Regions from separate parts of the Lysinibacillus sp. FSL K6-3209 genome, predicted to be linked through region 1. Evidence: predicted binding sites of a transcription regulator. Region 1 holds the regulator's gene; the other holds the start of a gene.
What was found. Region 1 encodes Rex, which represses fermentation and respiration genes when NADH is low (regulators of the CRP and FNR family bind a similar motif). Its sites were predicted from a motif close to TTGTGAAATATTTCACAA; they were not measured.
Positions count from the first base shown of each region.

Region 2: the regulator Rex is predicted to act here: its motif matches at 1,654-1,671, upstream of qoxA (cytochrome aa3 quinol oxidase subunit II).

Region 1 covers NZ_CP150264.1:4,103,791-4,106,995, reverse strand. The annotation lists gene MHH88_RS19945 (ATP-binding cassette domain-containing protein) at 1-608, opposite strand, end outside; gene MHH88_RS19940 (redox-sensing transcriptional repressor Rex) at 904-1,539, shown strand; gene MHH88_RS19935 (twin-arginine translocase TatA/TatE family subunit) at 1,654-1,869, shown strand; gene tatC (twin-arginine translocase subunit TatC) at 1,890-2,711, shown strand; gene MHH88_RS19925 (CPBP family intramembrane glutamic endopeptidase) at 2,749-3,205, opposite strand, start outside.
Region 2 covers NZ_CP150264.1:3,175,764-3,178,968, reverse strand. The annotation lists gene qoxB (cytochrome aa3 quinol oxidase subunit I) at 1-504, opposite strand, end outside; gene qoxA (cytochrome aa3 quinol oxidase subunit II) at 532-1,470, opposite strand; gene MHH88_RS15470 (DUF2785 domain-containing protein) at 2,238-3,080, opposite strand.

The sequences.
Region 1 (3,205 bases):
GATAGCGTTTCAATATCTAAATGGTTGGTAGGCTCATCGAGAATTAATAAATCGGGCTTGCTTAGTAGCAGCTTAGCAAGAGCTAGACGAGTTCGCTGGCCCCCTGACAAGGAGCTAATTGGTTTTTCATAATCCTCTGGGTAAAATTGCATACCATGAAGAACAGAGCGTGTATCAGACTCGTACTGATAGCCACCTGCATCTTTAAAATCATGTTGTAATTGGTCATATTCGGACATTATCTTTGAATACATGTCAGAGTTATCGTAAACGGCCGGATCAGCCATTTGTTGTTCAAGGGAACGTAATGCTTTTTCTTGTGAAAGAAGCGGTTCGAAAATTGTCATCATTTCGTCCCAAATTGACAACGTAGAATTTAGTCCAGCATGTTGTTCCAAATAGCCGACTTGTACACCTTTTGGAATGATAATATCGCCAGCATCATATGACAATTGACCAGCAATGATTTTTAGTAAAGTGGATTTACCAGCACCGTTACGTCCTACTAATGCGACACGATCACGGTGTTGAACTTCTAGTTTTACGCCACTTAAAATTTCATCGGCAATAAAGGATTTATATAGTTGATTGACTTGTAATACAATCATTCTTGACACCTCAATTCATTCTTAGTGTAAATGATGAGGGATTTGCTTGCAATGTCAGTGCTTTACTTATTCCAAGCTGTCATGTAAGATTGAAACGATTTCTCTTTAGTTAGTGGCGTAAAAAACGCCGTTAACTAAAGGGAAATCCACCAGTGGATGTCACAGATTACCGCATAAGCTTGGAAAGAATCTGGACGCAATTACACTGCGGTGTAATTGATTTGTATAAGCATGTTTCAAAAGAATATTCAAATGCACTTCGGTGGATTTGATGTGTTTATAAGGAGGAAAAAGTTTGAAACAAGAAGTGAAAATTCCACAAGCCACAACTAAAAGACTTCCTCTTTACTATCGATTTATCCAAAACTTTGCACAAGAAGGAATGGAACGTATTTCATCGAAGGAATTGAGCGAAGCGATGAAAATCGACTCTGCAACGATTCGTCGTGATTTCTCTTATTTTGGTGCGCTTGGGAAAAAGGGATATGGCTACGATGTACAACATCTATTGACATTTTTTAGTCAAACACTAGATCAGCATGAAACAACAAAAGTAGCATTAATCGGTGTGGGGAACTTAGGTAATGCCTTTTTAAAGTATAATTTCCAGAAAAATCATAATACACACATTGTGGTGGCATTTGACTCGAAGGCGCCAAAGGAAGGGAAAATGATCAGCAATATTCCTGTGTATCATCCCGATTTACTAGAAGAAAAGTATGCTGAATACGGGGCAGACCTAGCTATTTTAACAGTATCTTCACGCTCTGCTCAGAAGATGGCGGATCGCTTAGCAGCAATGGACGCAAAAGGTATTTTAAACTTTACACCAGAGCGAATTACTGTACCCGATTCTATGAAATTATTAACAATAGATTTATCAGTTGAATTGCAAGCGCTTATATATTTAATAAGAAATAGCGATAAATAAGTGCATTCACAATTTTGTAAACAGTTACAATTGATGGCGTTCAAACTATCTAAATAAATTCGCCAAACCTAAAAATTTAAGTTAAAATGATATATATAAGAGGAGGTGGCTGTAATGGTTGTGCACTTAAGTGCTATTTCACCAGTTGGCCTAGTTATTATCGGTGTGGTTGCTATTTTAATTTTCGGACCAAAGAAATTACCAGAGCTAGGTAAAGCTATGGGTTCTACACTTCGCGAATTTAAAAATGCAACAAAAGGTCTAGCTGATGACGATGATGATGCAAAAAAGAAAGTAATTGAACATAAAGAAAATGATAACGTTAAGTAAGTTAAGGATGTCAATTTAATATGAATCCAAGAGAATTAACTGTTACAGAGCATTTAGTAGAACTTAGAAAACGGCTCTTAATTTGTGCTGTTTTCTTTGTTATTGCACTTATAGTTGGCTTTTATCTAGCCGAACCAATTATTAAATATATTCAATATAGTAAAGAAGCAGAGCAACTAACTTTAAACGCGTTTAAAGTGACCGACCCACTTGTTGTCTACTTGCAAGTGACGGTTATTATAGCATTTGTTTTAAGTTCACCATTGCTTCTTCATCAAATCTGGCTGTTTATTACACCAGGTTTACATGAGACAGAACGTAAGGCTACTTTAAAATATATTCCATACTCGTTTATTCTATTTATAGCAGGTGCATCATTTTCTTATTATGTGCTATTCCCATATGTTATGCACTTTATGATGGGCTTATCTGCGGATTTAGAAATACAACAAACAATTGGTATTAACGAATATTTTTCATTTTTGTTTCGCCTAGTTATGCCTTTCGGAATCGTTTTTCAGTTACCTGTTGTAACGTTATTTTTAGCGCGTTTAGGTATATTAAATCCTGAATTAATGGTGAAATTCAGAAAATATGCATATTTCGTGTTAGTTGTGATAGCGGTATTTCTTGCACCACCCGACTTTATTTCAAACGTTATTGTAGCAATTCCGCTATTTTTAATTTATGAGATTAGTATTATTATAGCGCGCAGGGGCTATCGTAAATTTTTACAAGCCGAAGCAATGCAGTTAGAGGAAGAACGGATAGCAGCAGAACGCGAGCAAGTGGAGCGTTTGTTAGCTGAGCAAAAACGACAAATAGAAGAAATGAATGACTAATAAAAAAGCTGGATGTGATGACTACATCCAGCTTTTTTTATTGCATTTTTTGCAGTTCTTCTAAAAACTTTTGCAACGGTTCAGCATTTAATTGGACAAGTGTCACAAAGCCATTTAGCATGATGTGCGCAATAATTGATGTCCATATCCGTTTTGTTTTGTGGTATAGGAAAGCAAAGATCAAACCACAAATGGTATACAACAGGATGTGTGAAAAATCAAAATGAATCAGTGCGAAGAAAATGGCACTAACAATGGCTGCCACCCAGAAATTCGTCGTTTGAACAAGTGAGCCGAAAATAACGCGACGGAAGACGAATTCCTCTAAAATTGGACCAAAGACAACAATCGCTAAAATGGCAATGGGTGCACCTTTAGCTATCGCTACGATATCAGCAGTGTTTTGTGAGCCCCCCTCGATTCCAAAAACGGCCATTTCAATAGCCGCTCCAATCATTTGTCCGAAGAATACAAGGAAGAAACCTAAAACGCCC
Region 2 (3,205 bases), 930 kb from region 1:
GTAGGCTGTCCAACCTGAATCTGGTGAACCACCAATAATGAATGATAGGTTCAGTAAACCACAACCTGCTGCGAATGCCCAGAAGCTGACAGCGTTTAGACGTGGGAACGCAACGTCACGAGCACCGATTTGTAATGGAATAACGATGTTCATTAAACCGATAACAAATGGCATCGCCATGAATAAAATCATGATTAAACCGTGCGTAGTGAAAATCTCATTATAGTGTTGTGCATCAAGTAGTCCGTTATCAGGAACTGCTGTTTGTGCACGCATTAAAAGTGCGTCGATACCACCGCGGAAAAGCATTAAAAGTGCAACGGCGATATACATAATACCGATTTTTTTATGATCGACTGTTGATAGCCAGTTTTTATAGAAGTAGCCCCATTTTTTAAAATACGTAAGGCCTGCTACGACAACTACTGCTCCAACTACGATACTAATAGCTGCTGCTAAAATCATCGGTTCTTGCAGTGGATGGAATAATTCTTCCATACTCATAGGATGCGCTCCTTTCAAATTTGAAAATTAGTGTGAATGTGTTTCGGCATCTGTTTTGGAATGATCCATATCTTCATGGTTCATATCTTCGTCAGACATGTCCATGTTCCCATGGTCCATACCTTCCATATCCATGTCACCATGTGCCATTGGTGCAGGGCTGAAATCTAAGTGAGTAGAAGAGTAGCTTGAACGACCTACATGTTCAGCTGCTAATAATTCTTTGAATTTTTCTTCAGTTAATGGTTTTTCGTTCGCTTTTACGTCTTTAACCCATTGATCGAAGTCTGCTTGTGTCATAGATTGTGCTTCAAATTCCATTTCCGCGAATCCGCGACCATTAAAGTTTGAGTTACGCCCCATGAATGAGCCAACTTCATCAGCTGCAAGGTGAATAGTTGTTAACATGTCACTCATCGCATATTTTTGACCAGCTAACTGTGGAATCCAGAAACTTGTAATTGGACCGAATGAATACAGTTTGAATTCAATAGGACGATCTGTTGGAATGTTTACATAGTTCACAGTTTCAATACCTTGTTCAGGATAGCTGAAGTGCCATTTCCAGTTTGAAGATGCTGCATAAATAACAAGTGGTTCTTTATTGTCATAACCTTCTGGTGTTGTTTCTACCGTACTAGTAGTTTTTACAGTAACAATTGCTAGGAATGCTACGATAATAATAGGAATAACTGTCCATGTAATTTCAAGTACATGACTACCTTCTTCATGAGGTGGCTCATAATCGGCAGAAGCTTTTGATGCACGGTATTTTGTTAGCATAAATGCAAAAAGCACATACACGACTAGTAAAATAACTGCCATTGTAATAATGGATAAAATAATTGTGTTTGATAATGTTTGAGCATTTGGTCCTTTTGGATTGAAAACAGTTAATGGTTCACAACCAGACAGGATTGCGATAGCGCCAAATGCTAGTAACATTAAGCTAAATTTTTTATTCATGTTTGACTCCTTTCTATAAAACGGCTATTCATAAATTTCATGTGTAGTAGTATTGATTCACATTTATAAATAGTGGGTATTGAGGTCACCTCTTTTATCTGATGTACCAATCAAATACGTTTGCATTAACAATGACAATGGCATGGTTCAATATGAAGCATAAAGTCTAGTAAATGATTGGTCTTTTGCAAGCGTTCACAAACATGATGATGTATGCACCATAAATTGGACAATTTTTCAATGTAGATGGTCGCATCATGTCTTTGTTTGCATATAGGATTATACGCCCGCTTCACTAGAAAAAAAAATATTTAATTATAGAACTGATAATGAATAGGGGGTGATTATGAACATTTTTTGAACAAAAAAAGCTATTTTACTATTGGTATTTTAAGGTTTTGTTAAATTAACACTGTATAAACGTTGAAAATACTGCGTTTGTCGTATTTAACTAAGTAAATAATTTTTTTGTGAAAATTATCATTTCACATTTTAGACGATGTTTTGTAATAAAGTCCATGATGCAACTATGTTTTCGGTACTTTTTTGTTGCGTTTTATCTAAAAAAGGAGTATGAGAAAAGTCGGTTTTAAGTGCTTGAAAGGATAAATTTTCTATGTAAGGGATGATTATAAAGGGGGATATTGGTACATTGTTGAAATTATGTTAACATAATTAAACGATTTGAAAAATTAACAAATATTAGTATATTGATATTGGTTTTCGCAAAAAGAACATCCAAATGCGTTGGATGTTCTAGTTTGTATTTAAGAACCGAGCTTCAACCACTTTGCGATTTGCAAATACAGTGTGTTTTGAAGTTTTGGTGCTAGGTTATTCATTTTTAAAGAGAAATACAAAGTCTTCATTGCGTTCAATGTGCAAGTACGCCCACTAAAAAAGCTTTGATTGTAACCTTGTGTTACTAAATGTATTTCGAATTTATCAAAAACTTGCTCTACCCATTCAGATAGTGCTTCCTCGGAATAATTCCTTGCTAATAATGCTTCAATAATATTTACAAGGCGCTCTTCCTCGTCGTTGATAAAAACAACATCTTTCCAAGTTACTAGTTTAAGTGCATGTAAGATAGAAGGAGCATGTTGCAAATCAAACTTCGGATGTTTAATTGTCATTGCCGCTAAATCTGCCCCGTGTGCAACACTATGTGCCCAGCCTTTACCTTCTACAAATCCTCTTGTATCATTTTCAAGTAACAAATAGCGCCCTATTTTTTTAAAGAAAGATTGTAAGCTTGTGTCATTTAAAATAAGGAGTTCACTATCTTTTGCCAAAATGCCTGCTACAAGTAAAGCTGAAAAAGAGCGAGTGAAAACACTATCCGTCATTTGTTCGCCAATGTTAGCGTATAGGAAATCTTCGCTGGTTGCTGTGTCAAATAAACCTTGTAATTGCTGACCACTTAGGAAATTATCGCTCAATAAGTCGATAAATAGTCTATATATCAGGTGATCGCGTAGTTCGGCGTCTGTTGAACCGATATGCGCTACCATTTCCTTTAGCAACCATTCGCCCTCTTTATTAAAAAAAGCTTGCCGTTCGGAAAGTGTCATAGATGAAAATGTTTGTAATGTTTCTTTAATCTCCATGCTGAATGCCTCCAAAAATAAATCTCTCATTCATTATACATTTTTACTCAAGAAATTTGTCTGTAGTGAATTATTTAATGCTTACTTTCACAATAGGAATACCGGAAACTATAGAAAGCTGATAT